Regions from separate parts of the Streptomyces sp. SudanB52_2052 genome, predicted to be linked through region 3. Evidence: riboswitches for the same ligand, from Rfam matches in the RefSeq annotation. Region 3 holds a riboswitch; each other region holds the start of a gene.

Region 1 (9,460 bases), 2.5 Mb from region 3:
GCGCTGACCGAGTGCCCCACGAACACCGCCTGCCGCACATCCAGCTCCTCGCACACGTCGACGACGTCCGCGGCGTAGCCGTGCAGCGAGGCGTACCGCTCCTCGCTCCACGCCGACAGGTCCGAGCCGCCGGAGCCGACGTAGTCGAACAGCACGACCCGGTACCGCTCCGCCAGCGCGGGCACCACCAGGCGCCACATGTTCTGGTCGCAGCCGAACCCGTGGGCCAGCAGCAGCACCGGTGCGTCGTCGCGACCGGTGACGTTGACGTTGTTCCGGCGGCGGATGTCCATGCCCCCATGCTCCCACCTCACCCGGGACCGTCCCACGGCGGGCTCCTGAGCAGCGCGATCGTCCTCCCCGAAGCCCGAAGCCCGAAGCCCGAAGCCCGAAGCCCGAAGCCCAGCCAGGGAGCCGGTCAGCCGGGGGGGGAGCCGGTCAGCCCAGGTACAGCGGGAGCCGCGCGGCGAGATCGCCGAGCTCGGCCCGCTCCGCCTCGGTCGGCGCCCGCCGCCCGGTCCCGACCAGCAGTGCGTCCAGGTCGTGGAAGGCGGCGGGGAACGGGCTCCCCGCGATCCGCTCCAGCAACTCTCGGGACCGGGTGAGCCCCTCGGCCGGCGGCTGCTCCGGGTCCGGCAGGTACGCGATCAGGTCGAGGTGGTGCAACGTCCACTCCAGGACGTACACCGAGAGGTAGTCGGCCACCGTGAGGACCTCGTCGCGGGTGCCGACCCTGGCGGCCGGGTCGGCGAGCAGGGCCGCGCGGCCGGCGGCGGAGCCGACGTCGTCCAGGTGGAACTTGAGCAGGTGCGGCTCCTGGTACGCCGCGGCGAGCCGCACCGTCAGCGCGTCGAGCGGGTCGTCGCCGGTCGGCGGTGTGCCGGAGACCTCCCAGTAGGTCACCGCGTCCCGGGTCGGCTCCTGGCGGGAAGGGGTGGCGAGGGTGATCAGCACGTCCTGGGCGTCGATGACCAGATGGCACACCAGGTCCCGCACCAGCCAGCCCGTACAGCCGGACGGCCGGGCGAAGTCCTCGTCGGAGAGACCGGCGACCGCCTCGCTCAAGGCCGTCCAGGAGCGTGCGAAGAGATCCGCGTCGGCACCGTGATGATCCATCTCGGCAACGTAGTGCGGCGCCGCGGGCGTGGACAAGCGAATTCGGGGCAACCGGCTGGGTAGCGGTGGCATCCGTGAAGCCCGCGACTCCGAGGGGGTGAGCATGGCGGTCCTGCAGAATCCAGGAGTACCGACCCCGACCGGCGAGCTGGTGGAGCAGCAGGTGTCGCCGGTGAACTCGCACACCGAGTGGGATCCGCTGGAGGAGATCATCGTCGGGCGCCTGGAGGGCGCGACGATCCCCTCCGACCACCCGGTGGTGACCTGCAACGTGCCCCCGTGGGCCGGGCGGCTGCAGGGGCTCGCCGCGGGCTTCCGGTACCCACGCGTGCTCGTCGAGCAGGCGCAGCAGGAGATCGACGGGTTCGTCGGCCTGCTGGAGTCCCTCGGCGTCACGGTCCGGCGCCCGGACGCGGTCGACCACCGGCGCCGCTTCGCCACCCCGGACTGGTCCTCACGCGGCTTCTGCAACACCTGTCCGCGCGACAGCATGCTCGTGATCGGCGACGAGATCATCGAGACCCCGATGGCGTGGCCGTGCCGGTACTTCGAGACGCACTCCTACCGCCCGATCCTCAAGGACTACTTCCGGCGCGGCGCGCGCTGGACGGCGGCGCCCAGGCCGCAGCTCACGGACGAGCTGTTCGATCGGGACTTCCGCGTCCCGGAGGACGGCGAGCCCATGCGGTACATCCTCACCGAGTTCGAGCCCGTCTTCGACGCGGCGGACTTCGTCCGGGCGGGACGCGACCTGTTCGTCACGCGCAGCAACGTCACCAACGCGATGGGCATCGACTGGCTGCGCCGCCACCTCGGGCCGGGGTACCGGATCCACGAGATCGAGAGCCGCTGCCGCACGCCCATGCACATCGACACGACGTTCGTCCTGCTCGCGCCCGGAAAGGTGCTGGTCAACCCCGAGTACATCGACGTCGACCGGCTGCCCGCCGTCCTGGACTCCTGGGACGTCCTGGTCGCCCCCGAGCCCGAGCCGATCGACGAGCGGCTGCTCAGGGTCACCTCGATGTGCGGCAAGTGGCTCAGCATGAACGTGCTCATGATCGACGAGCGGCGGGTGATCGCGGAGCGGCACCACACCGGCATGCTGCGCGCGCTGGAGAAGTGGGGCTTCGAGCCGATCCCGTGCGACCTGCTGCACTACGCGCCGTTCGGCGGCTCGTTCCACTGCGCGACGCTCGACATCCGCCGCCGCGGCTCGCTCCAGTCGTACTTCGACTGATCGTGCTTGACCGACGGTAACTGACCGACCGTAACTGACCGACCGCACTCCCCTCAGCCGCTCCGGGGTGTCGTCGGCCGCTGTCCCGCCGCGAGGGCGGCCAGCTCGTCCGGCGTTCGCGGGCCCGGCGCCGACTCGGCCAACACACCCTGGGCGCGGAGGAGTTCCGCCGCGGCGGCGCCCCACGGCAGCCGCAGCCCCGCCTCCCGGAGGAGATCGGTGCGGGCCAGTGCCGTCGGCGCGGGCCCGGTGCGGACGCCGGACGGCGTGAGGAGCGCCGCGTCGTCGGCCCAGCGCAGGGCGAGGTCGACGTCGTGGGTGGCCATCACGACCGTGGTGCCCCGGGCGCGGAGCCCGTCGAGCGTGTCGAGGAGCCGTTCCTGCCCGTCGGGGTCGAGCCCGGCCGTCGGCTCGTCGAGGACGAGGACCCGGGGCCGCATGGCGACCGCGCCCGCGATGGCGGTCCGCTTGCGCTGCCCGTAGGAGAGCAGATGGGTGGGCCGGTCGGCCAGGGCGGCGATGTCCAGGGCGTCGAGCGCCTGAGCCACCCGCGCCCGCACCTCCGTGTCGTCCAGGCCGAGGTTCAGCGGCCCGAACGACACGTCCTGCTCGACGGAGGCCGCGAACAGCTGGTCGTCCGGGTCCTGCACCACCAGCTGAACGGTCGTGCGCAGCCGGGTCAGGCCCTTGCGGTCGTACGTCACCGGCTGCCCGTCGACCGTCAACCGGCCCCGGTGCGGCTGCAGTCCGCCGCTGAGCAGCCGCATCAGCGTGGTCTTGCCGCTGCCGTTGCGGCCGAGCAGCGCGAGCGCGCGCCCCTCGCGGATCTCGAAGTCGAGGCCGCTGAGCACGGCCGGGCCGTCCTCGTAGGCGAAGGACGCGCCCCGCAGGGCGACGAGGGCGGCCTCGCTCATGTCAGCGGCCTTTCCAGCACGAAGGTGAGCACCGCCAGCGCCGCGAGGAGCGCGCAACTGGCCGTGGTGAAGCGGACGGAGACGCGGGCCTCGGGCACCAGGACGCGCAGGGTGCCGTCGTAGCCGCGCCCGGCGAGACCGGCCTGGAGGCGGGCCGCCCGGTCGAAGGCCCGGACGAACGCGGTGGCGCCCAGCCCGGCCAGGGACCGCCACTCCGCGGCCCGGCCGGTGTGCCCGAGCCGGGCGGCCTGGGCGTCCCGGACGCGGCGCACGGAGTCCAGGAGCAGGAAGCTCATCCGGTACGTCACCAGGGCGACGTCGACGACGGGCGCGGGCACGCCCGCCTGCACCAGGCGGGGCAGCAGGTCGGACATCGGCGTGGTGAAGGCGAACAGCAGCACGCCCAGGGAGGCCGCCGAGGTGCGCAGCAGCAACTCCCCGGCCCGCACCGGCCCGTCACCGGCGAGGGAGACGAAGCCCTCCGGCCCACCGACCTGGACGAGCAGGGGGAGCGCGCCGGTCACGCAGAAGCCGAGCGGCACCCGGTAGGCCCGCCACAGCCGTCGGCCGGGCACACCGGCCGGCCCCAGCAGCAGGGACAGTGCCGCCACGAGCACCAGGGCCGCGCCCGGCCAGGGCGGCAGCGAGATCGCCAACACGGTGAGGCCGAGTCCGAGCACGGCCTTGTCCACGGGGTGGCGGCGGCGCCAGCGGCTGCTGTGCGCCGCCGCGTCGATCGGCAGCACGCGGCTCAGGCCCCGTCGGCCGGGGACTTTCCGGGGACGCCCACGGCGTCCGCGTCGGCGGCCTGCTGACGGGCCGTGGCCCGTTCCTCGCCCTGGCGCCGGCCGCGCCGCAGGCCGAAGTAGTAGGCGAGGACGCCCGCGCCGATCGCCGCCTGGAGGGCGAACAGCGCCGACTCGATCTCCGCGGACGGCGGCTCGTACAGCGGCGTGAACCAGGGCTCGTAGTCCGGGTCCAGCTCCGTGATCGCCGTCTCCGCCTGGGCGTCGGCGCCGGTGAACGGCTCTTCCTTGTGGTCGCCGAGGCCGAGCGCGAGCGGCAGCACGGCGAGCGCGGCCACGACGAGCAGCAGCACCAGGTTGATCTTCGTGTTCCGGTTCATCGGGCCACCGCCTCCGTCTCGGTCCGCGACCGCTTCCCGGCGAGGAGCACGCCCAGCCGGGTCAGCTCGCCCTTGCTGGACTGCACCAGCAGCCGCATCACGAGGACGGTCAGCAGGCCCTCGCTCACCGCGAGCGGGATCTGCGTGACGGCGAAGATGGAGGCGAACTTGCCGAGCGCGCCGAGGAATCCGCTGCCCGGGTCCGGGAAGGCGAGCGCCAGCTGCACGCTGGTGACGCAGTAGGTGGACAGGTCGGCCACGAACGCCCCGCAGAACACGGCCGCCATCAGCGGCACGTCGTACCGCCGCAGCACCTTGTAGACGGCGTATCCGGCCCAGGGCCCGACGATCGCCATGGAGAAGACGTTGGCGCCGAGCGTGGTGAGGCCGCCGTGCGCCAGCAGCAGCGCCTGGAAGAGCAGGGTGATGGTGCCCAGGACCGCCATGATCGGCGGGCGGAACAGGATGGCCCCCAGCCCGGTGCCGGTGGGGTGGGAGCAACTGCCGGTGACCGACGGCAGTTTCAGGGCGGACAGGACGAACGTGAAGGCGCCGGAGGCACCGAGGAGCAGTGTGCTCTCGGGGTGCTCGCGCACTTCACGGGTGAGCGACCGGACTCCGTGGACGACGAACGGCGCCGACGCGACGCCCCAGGCGACCGCGTGCGCCGGAGGCAGGAAACCCTCGGCTATGTGCATGGCTCAGCAGACCCTCTCCAGCACCTCGTGGATGGTTGACGCGCCTTGGCCGGTCTCCTGGCTGACGGGTACCACCGCCCGTGCTCCGCCTTCCCGGGTCCTTCAGGACCCAGTGGCTGCCCGTGAGGGCCGGAGCCGGACTTCCCGATTCACAGTGGCGAGGGCCGCACCGGCATCACACCGGATTTCCCGTTCACCAAGGCGTGGTGACAATAAGGCCGGGATAAGGGCGATGACAAGCCACGCAGGGGGCGCGTGTGGGGGCGCCCGCTCGCACACCGGCGCATGCCGCCGTGGATCCGCGCGAGACGGGCGGCGCCCCGGGCGCCGGATGGTCCCGCGCCGGCGGCGGTGGTCGCGTACGGCAACGCCACCTCCTCCGCCCGGCTCGCCGGCGGGCCGTGTCAGTCGTTGCCCCCGTCGTCCCCGTCGTCGTCGCCGTCCCCGACCGGCCGGACCTGGCGGGGCTTCTCCTGCCGCGGCTGCTCCGCCTGTTGCGGTGCGTCGGCGGTCGCCTCCTGCGTGGGGGCCGCGGGGCTCGGAGTGGGAGAGGGGGGAGCGGTGGACGGGGACGGAGTCGTGGGCGGAGTGACATCGGCCACGGTGCCGGCGGCCGGAGCCGTGTCCGTGCCCGGGGCGGAGGAGAGGGGCGAGGCGGAACCGCCGGAGGGGGTGGCGGCCGGGCTGCTCGCGGTCGGTGACGCGTCGGGTTCCGTGCCCTCCGTGGCCGTGTTGTCGGGGGAGAACCAGAGCATGCCGGCGAGCATCGCGGCGAGGAAGAGGGCCGCCCCGGCGATCGTCGCGGCCGCCCGCCGCCGGTTGCCGAGGCCGTCGCGGGGCGCGGAGCGGCGCGCGCGCCCGGCGTGGGGCGTGCGGGTGGTGTGCAGGGCGGGGGCGCCCGGCAGTGCGTAGGTGGTGACGCTGCGGGGCTCGGCCGGCGCGTACGGCGCCGGCGCGGAGGACGGCACCGGCGACGCGGCCTCCGGCAGTGGCTCGGGCAGCCCCCGCCAGGCGCCGCCGGCGAACCACTCGGCGGCCTGCTGGGCCGAGGGCCGGTCCTCGGGCTGCTTGGCGAGGAGTCCGAGGAGGTAGCTCTCGAACGCCGGCGGCAGATCCGCGACACCGAGCTCGCGGGGCGGCACCGGGGCGCTGTCGAGGTGCTGGTGGAGGAGCGCGACGGCGGTGTCCGCCTGGAACGGCGGGCGGCCGCTGAGAAGCTGGTAGAGCACGCACCCCAGGGAGTACATGTCGGAGGCGGGCCCCGCGGGCTGCCCCAGGGCGCGTTCGGGCGCGAGGTAGAGGCCGGTGCCCACGATCTGTCCGGTGGCGGTGAGCGCGGCGCCGGGATCGTCGAGGAAGCGCGCGATGCCGAAGTCGCCGATCTTCAGGGTGCCGCCCGCGTCCAGCAGCAGGTTGGCGGGCTTGATGTCGCGGTGGACGATGCCCTGCGCGTGCGCGGCGGCGAGCCCGGCGGCGGCCTGGGCGGCAAGATCGGCCACCCGGCCTGCGGGGAGCGCTCCCGACGCGGCCAGCACCCCGGCGAGGCTGTCGCCCTCGACCAGCTCCATCACCAGGTACAGCCGGTTGTCGTACTCGCCGAAGTCCAGCACACCGACCAGGTTCGGGTGGTTGAGACGCCCGGCGGTCTGGGCCTCCAGGCGGAACCGGGAGGCCGCCGTGGCGTCGGTGTCCTGGGGCAGCAGCAGCTTGACGGCCACCGCTCTGGCGAGCGTCTCGTCGTACGCACGCCAGACCTCTCCCATTCCACCGCGCCCGATCTCAACTTCCAGCCGGTAGCGGCCCGCTAGCAGCACTCGTCCTCGTCTCATGCGTGTGGGAAGGTCGTCGCCGCAGGCCGAACTCCCCGCGTTCGCGCGGGGATTGGTGGGGGGTGCCGCAGCCGACCCAGGATACTGGCGCCGGATGATCAGTGTGCTCCCCGGCGGTGACCCCGCACGGTACGTCCCGGAAAGCCCGGGGGCGCGTTGTCGCTCCCGGGAGTGACGCTCCCGCCCGCGCGGTTGCCGGGCCCGCGTCTGCGGCGTCATCCGAACGACCGGCCCTAGGGGGTGTCCGCGGGGCCCGTCCGCTCCTCCCGGCGCGGCAGCAGCGCCACCGCCAGGGCCGGTACGGCCGCGAGGACCAGCCAGGGCACCGCGGCGGGCAGGTCCGGGTCGAGCAGGGAGCCGGTGGCGGCGCTGCCGACGAGCACGATCAGGCCGGAGACGGAGGACAGCGCACCCATGTACAGGCCGAGCCGGCCCTCCTCGGCGAGGTCGGGGACCCAGGCGCGGGCGGCGGGCACGACCAGCATCTGCCCCACGGTGAGCAGCACGACGAACCCGGCGGCCGGCAGCAGCCCGGCGGTGCCCGTCCACCCGGCGGGGCGGGCGGCGGCCACCACCGCGAAGCCGGACGCGATCAGCAGCAGCCCGGCGGTCATGGAGCGGCGCAGGTCGAGCCGGTCGCCCGCCCAGCGGGTCACCGGGAGCTGGGCGAACACCACGAGCACCGAGGACAGGGCGAACAGCCAGGACAGCGGCGCCTGGGAGCCCGCCGCGCGCTGCACCTCGTCCGGCAGGGCCAGGTACAGCTGGTTGTAGGCGAGCAGGTACGTGCCGTACGCGCAGCACAATGCCAGGAAGCGGCGGTTGCGCAGCAGCGCGCGCACCCCGCCCCGCTCCCGGACGCGGACCCGGCCCGGGATGTGCTGCGGCATCAGCCACAGGTGCCCGGCGAGGACGAGCACGAAGACCGCGGCGCCGGCCAGGCACGCGGTGCGGAAGTCGACGGCGAGCAGCAGCGCGCCGAGCAGCGGTCCGACGAAGGCCCCGGCCTGCCCCGCCACGCTGAACAGGGCCAGCACCCGCGTGCGCGAGCCGTGCCCCTCCTCCTCCCAGACCACCGCCTGGCGGGCCACCTCGGACTCCACGGCGGGGGAGAACAGCGCGGCGGCGAAACCGATCACCAGCACCGCCCCGATCACGGCCCAGGTCGCCTCCGCGTACCCGAGCCACGCGAACCCGGCGATGCGCAGCACGCAGCCGGCCAGCACGACCGGCCGCACGCCCCACCGGTCGACGAGCCAGCCGCCGACCACGAACAGCCCCTGCTGGCTGAAGGTCCGCAGCCCGAGCACGAACCCGACCAGCCAGCCCGCCATGCCGATCGCCGTGCCCAGGTGCTCGGCGAGGAACGGCAGGACGGCGTAGAAGCCGATGTTGAAGGCGAGCTGGGTGAGGATCAGCAGCCGCAGCAGCGGGGACAGGTCCTTCCAGAGCCGCCAGGTGCTCTCGCGCGGGGCGCGGGGACTGCGCGGGGCCTTGGACGGACGGGCGGTTCGGCGGGGGGCGCGGGAGATGCGGTGGGTCATCGTTCTTCTGTCGGTGAGGGGGACGTCGGTGAGGAGGACACGGGGACGAGGAGGGCGTCGGGGTGGTTCCGCCGAGGGCCCGGGGCGGGGTCGACCGGCTCCCCGGGCGGTGCGGCCGGGCCGCCGGGCCACGCGCGCCGCCGGGGCAGCCGTACGCCGCCCGCGGCCGTCACCGCGAGCGCCCCGAGCAGGGCGAGCACGGCGGCGGGGAAGAGGACGGCCCAGGGGGCGCGCTCGGCGTACGGCTGGTTCTCGGCGAGCAGCAGGCCCCACTCGGGCGACGGCGGCTGGGCGCCCAGGCCGAGGAAGCCGAGCGCCGCGAGGCTCAGTGCGACGCCGGGCAGCCGGATCAGCGCGTGCCGGGTCACCGGCGGCAGCACGGCGGGCAGCAGCTCGTGCCACAGCAGGTACGGGCGCCCCGCGCCCAGCGCGCGGGTGGCGGCCAGGTGTGTGGTCGCGCGCTCCTGGCGCAGCAGGGAGGAGGTGTGCGCGGCCAGCGGGGCCCAGGCCACGACGCCCACGGCGAACGCCGGTGTCCAGGAGCCGCTGCCCGCGACGCCGGCGACGAGCAGACCGGCCAGGACCGGCGGTACGGCGCTGACCGTGTCCACCAGCGGCCCGGACAGCCTCGGCAGCAGCCCCAGCAGCAGGCCCGCGAACAGCGCGGCGGCACTCACCGCGAGGGCGGTGCCGAGGGTGGTCAGCGCGCCGTGGGAGACCCGGGCGAGGACGTCCCGGCCGAGCGCGTCCGTGCCGAACGGGTGTGCCGCCGAAGGGGCTTGCAGCCGGCCCAGGGCGTCCAGGGCGACCGCGTCACGGGGCAGGCCGAGGCCGATGACGGCGGCGAGCAGCGCCCCGTACAGCAGGGGCAATGCGCGCGACACTCGCCGGCCGGGCGGGTGCGGGGAGCGCAGGGCGCCGTCGCGCAGCGCGGGCCCGATCAGCAGCCGGGCCGTGAGCCGGGCGAGGATCCCGGCGGCGGCCGCGAGCAGG
Region 2 (9,460 bases), 4.0 Mb from region 3:
CGCGCCCCGGTGGTCCTCCCGTGCTCGGTCCGCGCCCGCGAACGCCGCCCGGCGACGCCCTCACCGATCCCGGGCACGCTCAGCACCTTCGCCCTGAACGGCTCGGAAGCCCGTACGGCCGACTGCTCGCCGCCTCCGGACGGCTGCGGCTGCCCGCCTTCCCCGGCCTCGGGCGAGGCACCGGTGTCACCGCCCTCGGGGCCCTCGCCGGGGTCCGGCTGGCCGCCGCCCCCGCCGGGCCCGTCCGGCCCGGGGCCCGGATCCGGGTCGTCCTCCTCCGAGCCGCCGAACTCCTCCAGCGTCTCGTCGAGCTTGTCCTCGTCCAGCCCGGGCGCGTCGAACGGGTTGCGCCGCCGCCGGTGCGGCAGTGCGAGCAGTGCCGCCTGCCGGACGTCCTCGGCGAGCACGTCCGTCCGCCCGGCCCAGGCCGCCAGCGCGGTCGCGGTCCGGGCCATCACGATGTCGGCGCGCATGCCGTCCACCTCGAAGGCCGCGCAGGTCGCCGCGATCTGCCGCAGCGCCCCGTCGCCGAGCCGCACCGACGGCAGCAGCTCGCGCGCCGCCACGATCCGCGCCCGTACCTCGGCCTCGTCCTCCGCCCACCGGGCCGCGAAGGCGGCCGGGTCGTCGTCGTAGGCCAGCCGCCTGCGCACGACCTCCACCCGCTGGTCCGGCTCCCGGGAGGCCGCGACCTCGACGGTCAGCCCGAACCGGTCGAGCAACTGCGGCCGCAGCTCGCCCTCCTCGGGGTTCATCGTGCCGACGAGCAGGAAGCGGGCCGCGTGGCGCACGGATACGCCCTCGCGCTCGACGTACGAGGCGCCCATCGCGGCGGCGTCCAGGAGCAGGTCGACCAGGTGGTCGTGGAGGAGGTTGACCTCGTCGACGTAGAGGATCCCGCGGTGCGCGTCGGCGAGCAGGCCGGGCTCGAAGGCCTTCACGCCCTCCGACAGCGCCCGCTCGATGTCCAACGCGCCGACGAGGCGGTCCTCGGAGGCGCCGACCGGCAGCTCCACCATGCGGGCGGGCCGTTCGACACCGCCGCCGGTCTCGTGGGGCCCGTCCGGGCACCCCGGGTCGGGGGAGGCGGGGTCGCAGGAGAAACGGCAGCCGGGGACGACCGGCACCTCAGGCAGCAGTTCCGACAGGGCCCGCACCGCCGTCGACTTGGCCGTGCCCTTCTCGCCCCGCACCAGCACACCGCCGACCGCCGGTGACACGGCGTTCAGCAGCAGCGCGAGCCGCAGGTCGTCCTGGCCGACGACGGCCGTGAACGGAAACGGGATGGTCACTTGTCGTCGCCCTCCAAATCGCCTTCGAGCTCCAGGTAGGTGGCGCGCAGCCGCTCCAGCGTCTCGGCGTCCGGCTCGGCCCACAGCCCACGCTCCGCGGCCTCCAGCAGCCGTTCGGTGATGCCGCGCAGCGCCCAGGGGTTGGACTTCTTCATGAAGTCCCGGTTCTCCGGGTCGAAGACGTACTCGGCGCTGAGCTTCTCGTACATCCAGTCGTCCACGACCCCGGCCGTGGCGTCGTACCCGAACAGGTAGTCCACGGTCGCCGCCATCTCGAAGGCGCCCTTGTAGCCGTGCCGCCGCATGGCCGCCATCCAGCGCGGGTTGACCACCCGGGCCCGGAACACGCGGTGCGTCTCCTCGCCCAGCGTGCGGGTCTTCACCTGGTCCGGGGTGGCCGAGTCGCCCACGTACGCCTCGGGGCTGGCGCCCGTGAGGTGACGGACCATGGCGACCATGCCGCCGTGGTACTGGAAGTAGTCGTCGGCGTCGACCAGGTCGTGCTCGCGGGTGTCGACGTTCTTCGCGGCGACCGCGATCCGCCTGAACGCCGTCTCCATGTCCCCGCGCGCGGCCCGCCCGTCGAGCCCCCGCCCGTAGGCGTAGCCGCCCCACACCGCGTACACCTCGGCGAGGTCCGCGTCCGAGCGCCAGTTGCGGGCGTCGATCAGCGGCAGCAGACCGGCCCCGTACGCCCCCGGCTTGGAGCCGAAGATGCGGGCGGTGGCGCGGCGCCGGTCACCGTGCTCGGCGGTGTCCTCGTCGGCGTGGGCGCGGACGTAGTTGGACTCGGCCGGCTCGTCCAGTTCGGCCACCGCCCGCACGGCGTCGTCGATCAACCCCACCACGTGCGGGAACGCGTCCCGGAAGAATCCGGAGATACGGACGGTCACGTCGATGCGCGGCCGGCCCAGTTCCGCCAGGGGAATGACCTCGAAGCCGGTCACCCGGCGCGAGGCGTCGTCCCACACGGGCCGGCAGCCCAGCAGCGCCAGGATCTCGGCGATGTCGTCGCCCTGGGTGCGCATGGCGGAGGTGCCCCACACCGTCAGGCCGACGGACTTCGGGTACTCCCCGGTGTCCTGGAGGTACCGCTGCACCAGCGAGTCCGCGAGCGACTGCCCGACCTCCCAGCTGAGCCGGGACGGGATGGCCTTGGGGTCGACGGAGTAGAAGTTCCGGCCCGTCGGCAGCACGTTGACCAGACCGCGGGTCGGCGAGCCGGAGGGGCCGGCCGGGACGTACCCGCCGTCCAGGGCGCGCAGGATGTGCCCGATCTCGTCGGTGGTCCGCTCCAGCCGGGGCACGACCTCGGCGCAGGCGAACTCCAGCACGGCGACGGCGTCGGGCAGTTCGGTGCCGAGCACCTCGCGGACCAGCGCGGGAACCGCGGCCGCGTTCCAGCCGCGCTCCTCCATGCCCTCCGCGATCCGCCGGCACAGCTGCTCCAGCAGGTCGATCGCGTCGGCGGCGCTGCGGGACGGGCCGTCGACCAGGTCCGTCAGCTCGACGGGCACCTTCACCGGGGCGCCCGGCTCGGCCAGCAGCTCCTTCTCCACGAGCCCGAAGTGCTCCGCCAGCGCGGCCCGCAGACCCGGCAGCGCGTTGGCCTGCCCGCCCCACACCTGCGAGGCGCGCAGCACGGCCAGCACCAGGTTGACGCGCGGCTCACCGACCGGGCCACCGCCCAGGATGTGCAGGCCGTCGCGGATCTGCACGTCCTTGATCTCGCACAGGTAGCCGTCGATGTGCATGACGAACTCGTCGAACTCCTCGTCGTCCGGCTGTTCGTCGACGTGCAGGTCGTGGTGGAGCTCGGCGGCCTTCACCAGCGTCCAGATCTGCGCCCGCACGGCCGGGGCCTTGGCCGGGTCCAGGTCGGAGACGAGCGCGTACTCGTCGAGGAGCTGCTCCAGCTTGGCCAGATCGCCGTAGGTGTCGGCGCGGGCCATCGGCGGCACGAGGTGGTCGACGACCGTGGCGTGCCCGCGGCGCTTGGCCTGGGTGCCCTCGCCCGGGTCGTTGACGATGAACGGGTAGACCAGCGGCAGGTCACCGAGCACGGCGTCCGGGGCGCAGCCGCCGCTGAGCCCGAGGCCCTTGCCGGGCAGCCACTCCATGGTGCCGTGCTTGCCCATGTGGACGACGGCGTCGGCGCCGAAACTGTTCTCCAGCCACCGGTAGGCCGCCATGTAGTGGTGCGAGGGCGGCATGTCCGGGTCGTGGTAGATCGCGATCGGGTTCTCGCCGAAGCCGCGCGGCGGCTGGATCATCACCACGACGTTCCCGAACTGCAGGGACGCCAGCACGATGTCGTCCCCGTCGACGTAGAGGCTCCCCGGCGGCTCGCCCCACGCCTCGGTCATGGCGTCCTTGAGCTCCGGGTCGAGCTTGTCGAACCAGGCCCGGTAGTCGGCCAGTGGCACCCGCGCGGGCGCCGAAGCGAGCTGCTCCTCCGTCAGCCACTCCACGTCGTGCCCACCGGCCTCGATCAGCCGGTGGATCAGCTCGTCGCCGTTGTCGGGGTACCCCTCGACGGCGTACCCGGCGTCCCGCAGGGCGTCCAGCACCCGCACCGCCGAGGCGGGCGTATCCAGTCCGACCGCGTTGCCGACGCGCGAGTGCTTGGTCGGGTACGCGGTGAAGACCAGCGCGAGCTTCTTCTCGCCGTTCTCCTTGTGCTTCAGCCGGGCGTGCCGTGCGGCGATGCCGGCGACCCGCGCCGCCCGCTCCGGGTCGGCCACGTACACGGGCACGTCGTCCGGGCCTTGCTCCTTGAAGGAGAACGGCACGGTGATCAGCCGCCCGTCGAACTCCGGGATCGCCACCTGCATCGCGGCGTCCATGGGGGAGAGGGCGGCGTCCGACTCCTCCCACGCCTGCCGCGAGGACGTCAGGCACAGCCCCTGCAGGACCGGGACGTTCATCTCGGCGAGGGCGCCGATGTCCCAGGCCTCCTCGTCGCCGCCCGCCGAGGCCTGCGAGGCGTGTGTGCCGCCGGCGGCCAGGACGGTGGCGACCAGGGCGTCCGCGCGGCCCAGGATCTCGTACAGCCCCTCGTCCGCGCCGCGCAGCGAACCGCAGTAGACGGGCAGGGCGTTGGCGCCGTGAGCCTCGATCGCGTCGCACAGGGTGTCCACGAAGGCGGTGTTGCCGCTCAGCTCGTGGGCCCGGTAGAAGAGCACGCCGACGGTCGGGCGGCCCGCGTGGTGCGGCCGCTCGCCGTGGACGCCGTACTCGGGCATCTTGCGCGGCGCGGCGAAGCCCTCGCCGGTGAGCAGCACCGTGTCGGACAGGAACCGGGCCAGCTCGGTGAGGTTCTCCGGCCCGCCCTCCACGAGGTACTTCAGCGCCTCCGCGACGACACCGGCCGGCACCGACGACTCGGCCATCAGCTCCGCGTCCGGCACGGCCTCGCCGCCCAGCAGCACGGTCGGGATCCCGGAGGCCTTCAGCGCCGCGAGCCCGTCCTCCCAGGCCCGCTTGCCGCCGAGCAGCCGCACCACGGCGAGGTCGGCGCCGTCGAGCAGCGCCGGCAGCTCCTCGCGCACGTCCACGCGGGTCGGATTGCCGATCCGGTACGAGGCACCGGTGGCGGCCCGGGCCGCCAGCAGGTCCGTGTCGGCGGTCGACAACAACAACACAGTGCTCATGCGGGTGCTCCCGGTGGAATGAAGGGCAGTCCTTGCGGCGCGCCGGACTCGATGAGTCGCCACAGCGCGTCGGTGTCCGCGTGCTGTTCGATCAGGTCGCCGAGCCGGTCGAGCTGCTCCTCGCGCAGCGCGGCGAACGAGGTGTCCGGCGCCGGCACGAAACGGCGGCCCGCGGCGGCCGCCACCTCGCGCAGGAACGCCCGCCGGAACCCGTCGGACTCCAGCGAGCCGTGCCAGTGCGTGCCCCAGGTCTGGCCGACCCGGCAGCCGTCCAGGAAGGCTTCACCGCCCGTGACGTCGGCGACCCCGTGGTGGATCTCGTAACCCTCGACCCGCTCGCCGAGGGCCTCGCCCTCCGGCCGGGTGAGGGTCTTCTCGCGGGCGAACCGCACCCGCACGGGCAGGATCCCGAGCCCGTCGACATGGCCGCGGCGGCTCTCGACGTCGTCCTCGATGTGCTCGCCGAGGAGTTGGAAGCCGCCGCAGACGCCGAGCACCGGCCGCTGCTCGGCGGCCCTGCGCACCAGGGCGTCGGCGAGCCCCCGCTCGCGCAGCCAGTCCAGCGCGCGGACCGTGCCACGGGTGCCGGGCACGACGACGAGGTCGGCGTCGGCCAGCTCCTCGGGCCGGTCCACGAACCGCACCACGACGCCCGGTTCGGCGGCCAGGGCGTCCACGTCGGTGAAGTTGGACATCAGCGGCACGGCGCACACGGCGACGCGCAGCACGTCCTCGCCGAGCGGCGGCGCGACGACGGACTCCCGCACGGCTCCCCGCAGGGAGACGCGCAGCCCGTCCTCCTCGTCGATCCCGAGTCCGTGCCGAAACGGCAGCACGCCGTACGTCTTCCTCCCCGTCAACCCGTGCAGCATGTCCAGGCCCGGCTCCAGCAGGGAGACGTCCCCGCGGAACTTGTTGACCAGGAACCCGGCGACGCACTCCTGGTCCTCGCGGGACAGCAGCGCCACCGTCCCGAAGAACGAGGCGAAGACACCGCCCCGGTCGATGTCGCCGACGACGAGCACCGGAAGCCCGGCGTTGCGGGCGATGCCCATGTTGACGATGTCGGTCCGCCGCAGGTTGATCTCGGCGGGAGAACCGGCCCCCTCACAGATCACCGCGTCATACGTGCCCCGCAACTGCTCCAGGCAGTCCAGCACCGTCCCGAGCAGCTTCTGCTGCCGCCCGCCGTGGTAGCCGCGCGCGCTCAGCTCACCCACCGGCCTGCCCAGCAGCACGACCTGACTGCTCTGCTCGCCCCCGGGCTTGAGCAGCACGGGATTCATCAGCGCGGTCGGCTCGACGCGGCAGGCCTGGGCCTGCATGGCCTGCGCCCGCCCGATCTCGGCGCCCTCCCGCGTCACGAACGAGTTCAGGGACATGTTCTGCGCCTTGAAGGGCGCGACCTTGACGTCCTGCCGCACCAGCCACCGGCAGATCCCGGCCGTCACGACGCTCTTGCCCGCGTCGGAGGTGGTCCCGGCGACGAGAAGCCCACCGCTCATGCTCACTTCCCCCTCTTCAGCAACCGCACGCCGGCGCACACCCCGAGCGCCAGCCAGGTGACGCGCCGCGAGAGCCGCACGGCCCGTTCGACATCGCGCCGGACGACGGCCCGCCCGCCGGTGTTCAGCACGGGCCGGTGCTCCACCCGCCCGCCGTACGACAGGGTCCCGCCCAGCCGCACCCCGAGCGCCCCCGCGAACGAGGCCTCCACGGGCCCGGCGTTGGGACTGGGGTGCTTCGCCGCGTCGGCCCGCCAGGCGCGCACGGCCCCGCGCGGATCCGGCCCGGCCAGCACCGCGAGCACGGCGGTCAGCCGCGCCCCCGGCCAGCCCGCGAGGTCGTCGAGACGCGCGGAGGCCCACCCGTAGCGCCGGTAACGGGCCGACTTGTGCCCGACCATGGCGTCCAGGGTGTTGACGGCCCGGAACCCGAGCAGCCCCGGCACCCCGCCCACGGCCCCCCACACCAGCGCTCCCACGACCGCGTCGGAGGTGTTCTCGGCGACGGACTCGACCACGGCCCGGGCTATCCCGTCGGCGTCGAGGGCCTGCGGGTCCCTCCCGCACAGATGCGGCAGCCGCGCTCGGGCCGCCTCCACGTCCCCCGCCTCCAGGGCACGCCCGACGGCCCGCGCCTCACGGGCGAGTGAAGTCCCCCCGACGACGGCCCAGGTGGCCGCACCGGTGAGCGCGACGGAGGCGACGGCGGAGGACCGCACCGCACGCTCGGCGACGGCCCCCAGCGCGACGGCGCCTCCCGCGCACACCCCGGCGTGCAGCGCGCCCCACCCGCGGTGGTCCCGCCACAACACCCGCTCCACGGCACCCGCGGCCCGCCCGAACACGGCGACCGGATGCCCCCGGCGGGGGTCGCCGAGCAGCAGGTCACCGATCAGGCCGGCGGCGGCGCCGTACGCGAAGACGCGACCGGCACCCATGGGCTCAGCCGGCCAACAGGGCAGGCAGGGGTGGGGTACTGAACCTCGATCGGCAGCCGCGCATGGCGATATGTCCTCACTCAGGGTGTCCACGCCCTGGTTCGACGAGACCGGCGGTGAGAGTTCCTGGCTCCCGGGGGATGGCTACCCCGGTGACAGTGGCGGGACCGCGCCGGACTCACACCGGCTTCCTCTCCTGCCGCCGTACTGGCTCCGGAAGTCCACCACGGCCGCGAACCGCCGTCAACTTGCCCTTGACCTGCGCGGGGAGAGTGTGGAGAACCCCACACCACTAGCACCCCGCCTCGCTCCCGGGACCGAGTCGGGGCGAATTCCCCTGTGCGGGTCGTGTTCCGGCGACCGGCTTGCACCCGCCCGACCCGAACCCTCCAATACCTCGCACAGGGGGATACGCGTACGGAAAGGGCAGAGCAGTGCATGACGCGGCCGAGCCGGTCTTCGTGGACATCACCGACCGCCGTCCGGAGCCGGCCAGGTGACCCGCGGACGTTTCCCGGAGGGGCTCGGCCCCGCGGTGGCCCGCGTGCGGTCGGCCGACGGCACTCCTGTCGGCTCGGGATTCCTCGTCGCACCCGGCACGGTGGCCACCTGTGCCCACGTGGTGGCGCAGGCCCTGTGCAGCGACGAACGGGACACCTCCGCGCCGACCCGCCCCGTGACCGTCGAGTTCCCACTCCAACGGGGCGGCGTCGCCTACGAGGCCTCGGTATCGGCCTGGCGGCCGGTGGCCCCGGACGGCACGGGCGACATCGCACTGCTGCGCCTGCCCGAAAGCGCCACCACGCCGGTCCCGCTGGCAGGCGCGTGCGACGTCTGGGACCACCGCTTCCGCATCCTGGCGTTCCCCGCCACGGCCGAGCACGGTGCCTGGATCGGCGGGCGGCTGCTCGGCGCCGTCGGACAGGGCTGGATCTCCATGGAGGCGGACGGCACCGCACACCACATCTCCCCGGGGTGCAGCGGGGCACCCGTCTGGGACGAGGAACTCGGCGCCGTGGTCGGCATGACGGTCGCGACCGACCGAGGCCGTACGGCCGCCACCTCCTACCTCATTCCCGCAGCCGCCCTCTTGGACCTGCAACCGGGCCTGCGCCGCTGTCCGTACCGAGGGCTCGACGCCTTCCGGGAGGAGGACGCCGCGCTCTTCTTCGGCCGGGAGAAGGAGACGGCACGGCTGCTCGACGCGGTGGACCGGCACCTCGTCGTACCGGTGGCCGGCCCCTCCGGCAGCGGCAAGACCTCACTGGTGCGCGCCGGAGTGCTGCCGCACCTGCGCGCCCAGGGCCACACCGTCTCCGAGATCCGCCCGCTGCCAGGCACCCCTGCCGCGCTCACCCTGGCACGGGCGCTGGCGCCACTGCTGGAACCGGACCAGGGCGTGGCCGACCAGGAACGCGGCGCCCTGAAGCTCGCGGCCCTCCTGGACGCCGGGGGAGGCCGGGCGGCGGCCGGTCTCGGCCAGCGCCTGCTGAACCACTGCGGCCCGCGCGGCCACGTCTTCTTCCTCAACCAGCTCGAAGAGATCGTGGTGGCCGAACCCGCCACCGCACGCGCCTTGCTGGCCTTGGTCGTCGCCCTCGCCTCGGTCCCGGCCGAGGACAAACGCCTGCGCGTCCTCGCCACCCTCCGCTCCGCCTGCCTCGACGACCTCGTGGAGCCCGCCACCGCCGCCGTCCTCAGCGACTGCGCCCAGGTCGTCGCGCCACTGGGGCGCACCGGTCTGCTCCGCGCCGTCGAAGGCCCCGCGTCCCGCGTACCCGGCCTCACCCTCGACCCCGGCCTCGCGGAGCGCATCGTCGACGACGCGGAGGACGAGCCCGGCCACCTGCCCATGGTGGAGTTCGCCCTCACCGAACTCTGGTCCCACGAGCAGGGCATCCGACTCACCCACGCGGGCTACGAGGCCCTGGGCGGGGTCGCCGGCGCGCTGTCCGCCCATGCCGAGAAGCGGGTCGGCGAGATCATCGCGGAGTACGGCGAGAAGCCGGTCCGCAGCCTGTTCACGCAGCTGGCTCGCCCTCACGAAACGGACGGGTTCACCCGGAAGCCGG
Region 3 (9,460 bases):
GGGCCGGGCCTGGACCAATGGTGTAGACCAGTAGGGGGAGCTTGGACCAGACCAGAAAGCCTGTCAAGGGCTCCGAGACGGCGCTGACCAGCCGTTATGCGACCTACATATGCAAGAACCTTTAAGTAAGAAGCCAGCGAAAACCCGGCCGGGCACGGCATACTGCGGGTAGACCACAGGAATTGGTGGACTAGACCAAAAGAGGCGCCGACGGTATACAAGTGGGATCGAGTCGGCGGACCGAGCCGGGAAGGCGGAGCATGAGCACCGACGTCAGCAGTGCGGAGAACGAGAACGGGGCGCCCGTCCGTACCGCACGCGTGCCCAAGTACTACCGCCTGAAGAAGCACCTGCTCGACATGACGGAGACCCAGACGCCCGGTACTCCGGTCCCGCCCGAGCGCACGCTGGCGGCGGAGTTCGACACCTCGCGCACGACCGTGCGCCAGGCACTGCAGGAACTGGTCGTCGAGGGCCGGCTGGAACGCATCCAGGGCAAGGGCACCTTCGTCGCCAAGCCGAAGGTCTCGCAGGCCCTGCAACTGACCTCGTACACCGAGGACATGCGCGCCCAGGGCCTCGAACCCACCTCGCAGCTGCTGGACATCGGCTACATCACGGCCGACGACCGCCTCGCCGGCCTGCTCGACATCAATCCGGGCGGACGCGTGCTGCGCATCGAGCGGCTGCGCATGGCCAACGGCGAGCCGATGGCCATCGAGACCACCCACCTGTCCGCCAAGCGCTTCCCGGCCCTGCGCCGGTCGCTGGTGAAGTACACGTCCCTGTACACGGCGCTGGCCGAGGTCTACGACGTCCATCTCGCGGAGGCCGAGGAGACCATCGAGACCTCGCTGGCCACCCCGCGCGAGGCCGGCCTGCTCGGCACGGACGTGGGCCTGCCGATGCTGATGCTGTCCCGGCACTCGCTGGACCGGGAGGGCCGGCCGGTGGAGTGGGTGCGCTCGGTGTACCGCGGGGACCGGTACAAGTTCGTGGCGCGGCTGAAGCGGCCCCAGGAATGAGACCGGGGTGAGCCCGGGATCGGCTGGGGGTCCGGGGATCATCCCCCGGGACAACGCAGCGTGGCGCGGCTGAAGCGGCCCCAGGAATGAAACCGGGGTAAGCCCGGGATCGGCTGGGGGTCCGGGGATCATCCCCCGGGACAATGCAGCGTGGCACGGCTGAAGCGGCCCCAGGAGTAGTGCACGCGGTGTAGCGCAACGCCTGTTCCTGCTCTACGTTCCTCCCGTCGCCGCATGGACGGGAGGGCTCCCCCAGTGCGTACCGCCAGTCCCCGCACCATCGCCGTATGGACCCTCGTCGCGCTGGTGGGCGCGGCCGGCTGGACTGTGCTGGCCCTGTCCCGGGGCGAGGAGGTCTCGGCCGCCTGGATGGTCGCGGCCGCTCTCGGGTCGTACGCGATCGCCTACCGCTTCTACGCGAAGTTCATCGCGTACCGGGTGCTCAAGGTGGACCGGACCCGGGCCACCCCGGCGGAGCGGCTGAACAACGGCATCGACTTCCACCCCACCGACCGGCGGGTCCTGCTCGGCCACCACTTCGCGGCCATCGCGGGCGCCGGCCCGCTGGTCGGCCCGGTGCTGGCCGCCCAGATGGGATACCTGCCCGGCACGATCTGGATCATCGCCGGCGTGATCTTCGCCGGCGCGGTCCAGGACATGGTGGTGCTGTTCTTCTCCACGCGGCGCGACGGCAGGTCGCTGGGGCAGATGGCCCGGGACGAGATCGGCCCGTTCGGCGGGGCGGCGGCCCTCCTCGCCGCGTTCGCCATCATGATCATCCTGCTCGGTGTGCTGGCCCTGGTCATCGTCAACGCCCTCGCGGAGTCGCCCTGGGGCACCTTCTCCATCGGCATGACGATCCCGATCGCCCTGCTGATGGGCTTCTACCTGCGGGTGCTCCGGCCCGGCCGGGTCGTCGAGGTGTCGCTGATCGGCGTGGCGCTGCTGCTGCTCGCGCTGGTCGCGGGCCGCTGGGTGGCCGAGTCGTCCTGGGCCGGGGCGTTCACGCTGGCGCCCTCGACGCTGGTCGTCTGGCTGGTGGCCTACGGGTTCATCGCATCGATCCTGCCGGTGTGGATGCTGCTGGCGCCGCGCGACTACCTGTCGACCTTCATGAAGATCGGCACGATCGTGCTGCTGGCGCTCGGTGTGCTGATCGCGCTGCCGACGCTGAGGATGGACGCGGTGACGGACTTCGCCTCGCGCGGCGACGGGCCGGTTTTCGCGGGCTCGCTCTTCCCGTTCGCCTTCATCACCATCGCCTGCGGCGCGCTGTCCGGCTTCCACGCGCTGATCTCGTCCGGCACCACCCCGAAGATGATCCAGAAGGAGACGCAGGTCCGGATGATCGGCTACGGCTCCATGCTGATGGAGTCGTCGGTCGCGGTGATGGCGCTGATCGCGGCGAGCATCATCGACCCGGGCCTGTACTTCGCGATGAACGCGCCGGCCGGGGTGATCGGCACGACGGTGGAGAACGCCTCGCAGGTCGTGAGCGGTTGGGGCTACCAGATCTCGCCGCAGGACCTCGCCCAGGCCGCGAAGAGCGTCGAGGAGGCGAGCCTGCTGTCCCGCACCGGCGGCGCGCCCACCCTGGCCGTCGGCGTCTCGGAGATCTTCTCGCAGGTCACGGGCGGTGGCCTGAAGGCGTTCTGGTACCACTTCGCCATCATGTTCGAGGCGCTGTTCATCCTGACCGCGCTGGACGCCGGCACCCGCGTGGGCCGGTTCATGCTCCAGGACATGCTGGGCAACGTCTACCGGCCGTTCCGGAACGTCAGTTGGAAGCCGGGCCTGGTGATCACGAGCGCGCTGGTGTGCGGGCTGTGGGGCTACTTCCTCTGGGTCGGCGTCCACGAGCCCCTCGGCGGCATCAACCAGCTCTTCCCGATCTTCGGCATCTCCAACCAGCTGCTGGCGGCGGTCGCCCTGGCGGTGTGCACCACGCTGCTGGTGAAGAGCGGCCGGCTGAAGTGGGCCTGGATCACCGGGATCCCGCTCGCCTGGGACGCGGCGGTGACGCTGACGGCGAGCTGGCAGAAGGTGTTCTCCAGCGACCCCAAGGTCGGCTTCTTCAAGCAGCGGCAGGTGTTCCGGGACGCGATCGACCGGGGCGAGGTGCTGCCGCCCGCCAAGACCATGGACGACATGCACACCGTCGTCACCAACTCCACGGTGGACGGCGTCCTCTCGGCTGTCCTCGCCCTGCTGGTCGTGGTCGTCGTCGTGGACGCGGCCCGGGTGTGCGTCCGGCACGTCCGCCGCCCGGCCCTGTCCTCGCTGAGGGAGGCGCCCTACGTCGAGTCGGGGATCGTCGCCCCGGCCGGGTTGTTCCCCACGAAGCAGGAGAAGGAGGAGGCCCGGAATGCGGTCGGCGCTGAGACGCGCGTATAGGGGTGTGCGCTGGTACCTGCGGGAGTTGACCGGCGAGTCCGCCTACGACCGCTATGTCGCGCACGTCCGGCGGCAGCATCCGGACGCGGAGGTGCCGTCCCGCCGTGCCTTCGAACGGATGCGCACGGAACGTCAGGAGAAGGATCCCCGGCAGGGGTTCCGCTGCTGCTGAGGACTCCTGTCGGAAGCTGATTTCTTTTGAGTACCGCATTACGGACGAGGGGTTCCGTTCTCGCCACACCCTGACCTAGATTGCCTGCGCATTGCACAGGTGATCACTGAGGGGACGGAGCCGCCTGATGTCGCAAGCCCCAGAAGCCAGCAGAGAGCCGGTGGTGACGCCGATGCGCGTCGTCATCGCCCTCTGCCTCATAGCGCCTTTCGTGGCCATGCTGTGGGTCGGCTCGTACGCCAAGACCGACCCCGCCTTCATCGGCATCCCGTTCTTCTACTGGTACCAGATGGCGTGGGTGCTGATCTCCACCGTGCTGACGATGATCGCCTACAAGCTGTGGCAGCGTGACCAGCGCGCCCGTAAGGAAGGTGCGCGGTGAAGGACGGCGTGAACGGCGTCGCACTCGCCGTCTTCATCTTCTTCTTCCTGCTCGTCACGGTCATGGGCTTCCTGGCCGCGCGCTGGCGCAAGGCCGAGAACGAGCACAGCCTCGACGAGTGGGGCCTCGGCGGCCGCTCGTTCGGCACCTGGATCACCTGGTTCCTGCTCGGTGGCGACCTGTACACCGCCTACACCTTCGTCGCCGTCCCCGCGGCGATCTACGCGGCGGGCGCGGCCGGCTTCTTCGCGGTGCCCTACACGATCCTGGTGTACCCGCTGATCTTCACGTTCCTCCCGCGCCTGTGGTCGGTGTCCCACAAGCACGGCTACGTGACGACCTCCGACTTCGTGCGCGGGCGCTTCGGCTCCAAGGGCCTGTCCCTGGCGGTGGCGCTGACCGGCATCCTCGCGACCATGCCGTACATCGCGCTCCAGCTGGTCGGCATCCAGGCCGTGCTGGACGTGATGGGCGTCGGCGGCGGCGAGAACACCAACTGGTTCATCAAGGACCTGCCGCTGCTGATCGCGTTCGGTGTACTGGCGGCCTACACGTACTCGTCGGGTCTGCGGGCGCCCGCGCTCATCGCGTTCGTGAAGGACACGCTGATCTACATCGTCATCGCGGTGGCGATCATCTACATCCCGATCAAGCTGGGCGGCTTCGACGACATCTTCGCCAAGGCGAGCGAGGCGTACGGCCAGACCAACCCGGCGACGGGCGCGCCGCGCGGTGCGCTGGTGCCCCCGGAGGCGGGCCAGTGGACCTACGCCACCCTGGCGTTGGGCTCCGCACTGGCCCTCTTCATGTACCCGCACTCCATCACGGCGACGCTGTCCTCGAAGAGCCGTGAGGTGATCCGCCGCAACACCACGATCCTGCCGCTGTACTCGCTGATGCTGGGCCTGCTCGCGCTGCTCGGTTTCATGGCGATCGCGGCCGGGATCAAGGTGCAGAACGGTCAGCTGGCGATCCCGCAGCTGTTCGAGACGATGTTCCCGGACTGGTTCGCGGGCGTGGCGTTCGCGGCGATCGGCATCGGCGCGCTGGTGCCTGCGGCCATCATGTCCATCGCGGCCGCGAACCTCTTCACGCGCAACATCTACAAGGACTTCATCAAGCCGGACGCGACGCCGGAGCAGGAGACCAAGGTCTCCAAGCTGGTGTCCCTGCTGGTGAAGGTGGGCGCGCTGGCCTTCGTCCTCACCATGGACAAGACGGTCGCCATCAACTTCCAGCTGCTGGGCGGCATCTGGATCCTGCAGACCTTCCCGGCCCTGATCGGCGGCCTGTTCACCCGCTGGTTCCACCGCTGGGCACTGCTCGCGGGCTGGGCGGTCGGCATGCTCTACGGCACGGTCGCCGCGTACGGCGTCGCCTCGCCGACCCAGAAGCACTTCGGTGGCTCCTCCAAGGAGATCCCCGGCATCGGTGAGATCGGCTACATCGGCCTCACGGCGTTCGTCCTGAACGTGGTGGTGACGGTCGTCCTGACCTTCGTCCTCAGGGCCGTGAAGGCCCCCGACGGCGTCGACGAGACCAGGCCGGAGGACTACACGGCGGACGCGGGCGACCCCGGGGTGCAGGTGGAACTCCCGCCGGCGACCGCCGGGTCCGCTCACTGACTCCGGGAACAACCGCAGCCACCCCACAGCGGGCCGCCATGATCACCACTCACGGCGGCCCGCTGCCCTGTGCGGACACCCCCTAGTCCCGGGTACGTCTCGCCATCGCATCCCAGAAACGGTCCAGTTCGCCCACCCGCATGCCGACCCAGTGGGGTGTCTTCCTCCGCAGGACCCTGGGGCCGCGCGGCTGGGCGACCTTCCTCACAGCCGATGATCTCGGCGATCTCCGACCCGGCGGTGAGCACCAGTCTCCGGGGGTGTCTGCGCGCCTTCGCGAGGTAGCGGCGCTTCATCCAGCTGTACCAGCAGAACAGGAAGAGGGCGGCGGCGACCGAGGCGGTGAGCACCGGGCCGACGAAGCGGACGACGGTTTCCAATCCCGTGGTCTTGTTCAGGTCGGCGAAGCCCGTCGGCTCGTCCGCGATCAGGGAGTACAGGGCCTCCCCGCACCAGGCGAGGACCGCGAGCACGGCGATCGCCCACACCATCCTGGTCGCGTTGGCGTACGAGACCCATCGGCGCCACTTCTTGGGGCGCGGGGTGCCGCGGCGGGCCTTCACACGGATCGTCAGGCTGTGCCAGTAGCCGATGTGGACGTGTCTGACCCGGCTCCAGGCCCGTCTCAGCTCCAGCGTCGCCATCGGAGCGTTCCGCGGCCGCTCCTTGCCCGGGGTGTGACGGACGACCCTGGTCATGGTGAACTCCCCTTCCGAGAGCCGTTCTCGGACGGAGGACCACGGGCGCCGACGCCTACTTCCATGGAATCACTCCCGGCTCCCCCGCAACCCGGCCGCCGGCCGCGGAAAACCCGGGGTCCGCGGTCACTCCGCTCCGGCACACTCGGCCCATGGACATCGTCATCCGGCCGGCGGAACCCCGCGAGTACGGACCCCTCGGCGACATCACGGCCCACGCCTACCTCCAGGACGGCCTGCTCGACTTCGGCGAGAACGACGAGTACCTCGGCGAGCTGAAGGACGTGGCCAAGCGCGCGGCCGCCGCCGAGGTCCTGGTCGCGCTCCGGGGCGACGAACTGCTCGGCGGCGTCACGTTCGTACCCTCCGGCGGCCCCATGGCCGACATAGCCCGCCCGGGCGAGGCCGAGATCCGGATGCTCGCCGTCTCCCGCGCGGCCCGCGGCCGGGGCGTCGGCGAGGCCCTGGTCCGCTCGTGCGTCGACCGGGCACGGGCCACGGAGGGCTGCGTCCGGATCGTGCTGTCCACCCAGCGCACCATGCGCTCCGCCCACCGCATCTACGAACGTCTGGGCTTCGTCCGCACCCCGGAGCGGGACTGGAACCCGGTCCCGCACCTGGACGACATCACGCTGCTCACCTACGAGTTGACGCTCTGAAGTCATCCACGACACAACATATAGGGGCGTGATCCTCACCCGGCACAAGATGTATGCTCATGCTCGCTGTCGCCGCAGGGGAATCCGGTGCGAATCCGGAACTGTCCCGCAACGGTGTACCCATGCCTGTTTCCACGGGTATGGGCGTCAGTCCGAGGACCTGCCGACAGCGCGCCCGGCCATCCGGCCGGTGTGCCTGACGTCCGGGCCTCGTGGAATGGGCCGGTGGACGCGACGCCGCGTGCGCTCGTGTGCCGCCCCCTGCCCTCGGCGAGGCCCCCTGCCGAGCGAGGGAGAGCCCCACGTGACCATCGCGCCAGCCGATCCGGTCTCAGCCGCCGAAGAAGCGCACGACGCTCCCGGTGCCGCGCTGTTGCGGACCCTGACCGAGCTGACCGCCGACCTCCCCGACGCCGACCCCGGCCGGGTCGCCGCCGCCGCGCTGCGCGGCCGGTCCGCGCGGGCGGACGCGGCGGAGTTGCGCGAGCTGGCGACGGAAGCGGCCGCCGGCCTCATCTCCGAGGACCCCGCCTACTCCCGGCTGGCCGCCCGGCTGCTGACCATCGGCATCCGCGAGGAGGCCGCTTCCCAGGGCGTCACGTCCTTCACCGGGTCCGTCGCGGTCGGCCACCGCGAGGGCCTCATCGCCGACCGCACCGCCGAGTTCGTCCGGCTGCACGCGGCCCGGCTCGACGCCCTGATCGACACCGCCGCCGACGACCGCTTCGGCTACTTCGGCCTGCGCACGCTGCACAGCCGCTACCTGCTCCGGCACCCGATCACCCGCAAGGTGATCGAGACGCCCCAGCACTTCATGCTGCGCGTGGCGAGCGGCCTCGCCGAGGACGACACCGCACGGGCCGTGGACGAAGTCGCGGCGCTCTACCGGCTGATGAGCCGCCTCGACTACCTCCCCTCCTCCCCCACCCTCTTCAACTCCGGCACCCGGCACCCCCAGATGTCGTCCTGCTACCTCCTCGACTCCCCCAAGGACGAGCTGGACTCCATCTACGACCGCTACCACCAGGTCGCCCGCCTGTCGAAGCACGCCGGGGGCATCGGCATCGCCTACTCCCGCATCCGCGCCCGGGGTTCGCTGATCCGCGGCACGAACGGCCACTCCAACGGCATCGTCCCGTTCCTGAAGACCCTGGACGCCTCGGTCGCCGCCGTGAACCAGGGCGGCCGCCGCAAGGGCGCCGCCGCCGTTTACCTGGAGACCTGGCACTCCGACATCGAGGAGTTCCTGGAGCTGCGCGACAACACCGGCGAGGACGCCCGCCGCACGCACAACCTGAACCTCGCGCACTGGGTGCCGGACGAGTTCATGCGCCGTGTGAACGCCGACGCCCCGTGGTCGCTGTTCTCCCCCGCGGACGTGCCCGAGCTGGTCGACCTGTGGGGCGAGGAGTTCGACACCGCCTACCGGGCCGCCGAGGCCAAGGGCCTGGCGAAGAAGACGCTGCCCGCGCGCGAGCTGTACGGCCGCATGATGCGCACCCTCGCGCAGACCGGCAACGGCTGGATGACCTTCAAGGACGCCGCCAACCGCACCGCCAACCAGACGGCCGAGCCGGGCCACGTCGTCCACTCCTCCAACCTCTGCACGGAGATCCTGGAGGTCACCAGCGACGGCGAGACGGCGGTCTGCAACCTGGGGTCGGTCAACCTCGGCGCGTTCGTGACCGGCGGGGACATCGACTGGGAGCGGCTGGACGAGACCGTCCGCACGGCCGTGACGTTCCTCGACCGGGTCGTCGACATCAACTTCTACCCCACCGAGCAGGCGGGCCGCTCCAACGCCCGCTGGCGTCCGGTCGGACTCGGCGCGATGGGCCTCCAGGACGTCTTCTTCCAGCTGCGACTGCCCTTCGACTCGCCCGAGGCGAAGGACCTGTCCACGCGGATCGCCGAGCGCATCATGCTCGCCGCCTACGAGGCCTCCGCCGACCTCGCCGAGCGCAACGGCCCCCTGCCGGCCTGGGAGAAGACCCGTGCGGCCCGGGGCGTGCTGCACCCCGACCACTACGACGTGGAGCCGGCCTGGCCGGAGCGCTGGGCGGCGCTGCGCGAGCGGATCGCCACGACCGGCATGCGCAACTCCCTGCTCCTCGCCATCGCCCCGACGGCCACCATCGCCTCCATCGCGGGCGTGTACGAGTGCATCGAGCCGCAGGTGTCCAACCTGTTCAAGCGCGAGACGCTGTCCGGCGAGTTCCTCCAGGTCAACTCGTACCTGGTGGACGAGCTCAAGCGGCTCGGCGTGTGGGACGCCCGCACCCGTGAGGCGCTGCGCGAGGCCAACGGCTCGGTGCAGGGCTTCGCCTGGATCCCCGAGGACGTCCGCGCGCTCTACCGCACGGCGTGGGAGATCCCGCAGCGCGGACTGATCGACATGGCGGCGGCCAGGACCCCGTTCCTGGACCAGTCCCAGTCCCTGAACCTCTTCCTGGAGACGCCGACCATCGGAAAGCTCTCCTCGATGTACGCCTACGCCTGGAAGTC

Evidence for each region. A riboswitch is a leader RNA that binds a small molecule or an ion and turns the genes downstream of it on or off. The one in region 3 is predicted to bind cobalamin.
Region 1: another riboswitch for cobalamin. It lies ahead of ACSUPV_RS02630 (energy-coupling factor ABC transporter permease); the one in region 3 lies ahead of ACSUPV_RS13440 (ribonucleoside-diphosphate reductase subunit alpha).
Region 2: another riboswitch for cobalamin. It lies ahead of ACSUPV_RS31705 (cobalamin biosynthesis protein); the one in region 3 lies ahead of ACSUPV_RS13440 (ribonucleoside-diphosphate reductase subunit alpha).

The regions. Positions count from the first base shown of each region.
Region 1 covers NZ_OZ186796.1:554,787-564,246, reverse strand. Annotated here, with positions in the region: gene ACSUPV_RS02660 (alpha/beta fold hydrolase) at 1-293, opposite strand, end outside; gene ACSUPV_RS02655 (maleylpyruvate isomerase N-terminal domain-containing protein) at 439-1,116, opposite strand; gene ACSUPV_RS02650 (amidinotransferase) at 1,220-2,356, shown strand; gene ACSUPV_RS02645 (energy-coupling factor ABC transporter ATP-binding protein) at 2,410-3,270, opposite strand; gene cbiQ (cobalt ECF transporter T component CbiQ) at 3,267-4,016, opposite strand; gene ACSUPV_RS02635 (energy-coupling factor ABC transporter substrate-binding protein) at 4,022-4,396, opposite strand; gene ACSUPV_RS02630 (energy-coupling factor ABC transporter permease) at 4,393-5,094, opposite strand; cobalamin riboswitch at 5,125-5,310, opposite strand; gene ACSUPV_RS02625 (serine/threonine-protein kinase) at 5,499-6,923, opposite strand; gene ACSUPV_RS02620 (MDR family MFS transporter) at 7,157-8,467, opposite strand; gene ACSUPV_RS02615 (ABC transporter permease subunit) at 8,464-9,460, opposite strand, start outside.
Region 2 covers NZ_OZ186796.1:7,071,549-7,081,008, forward strand. Annotated here, with positions in the region: gene ACSUPV_RS31690 (putative cobaltochelatase) at 1-1,292, opposite strand, end outside; gene cobN (cobaltochelatase subunit CobN) at 1,289-4,945, opposite strand; gene ACSUPV_RS31700 (cobyric acid synthase) at 4,942-6,450, opposite strand; gene ACSUPV_RS31705 (cobalamin biosynthesis protein) at 6,453-7,388, opposite strand; cobalamin riboswitch at 7,487-7,607, opposite strand; gene ACSUPV_RS31710 (nSTAND1 domain-containing NTPase) at 7,885-9,460, shown strand, end outside.
Region 3 covers NZ_OZ186796.1:3,082,215-3,091,674, forward strand. Annotated here, with positions in the region: gene ACSUPV_RS13405 (GntR family transcriptional regulator) at 261-1,025, shown strand; gene ACSUPV_RS13410 (carbon starvation CstA family protein) at 1,281-3,419, shown strand; gene ACSUPV_RS13415 (YbdD/YjiX family protein) at 3,391-3,591, shown strand; gene ACSUPV_RS13420 (DUF3311 domain-containing protein) at 3,719-3,973, shown strand; gene mctP (monocarboxylate uptake permease MctP) at 3,970-5,598, shown strand; gene ACSUPV_RS13430 (hypothetical protein) at 5,592-6,296, opposite strand; gene ACSUPV_RS13435 (GNAT family N-acetyltransferase) at 6,449-6,955, shown strand; cobalamin riboswitch at 7,009-7,137, shown strand; gene ACSUPV_RS13440 (ribonucleoside-diphosphate reductase subunit alpha) at 7,260-9,460, shown strand, end outside.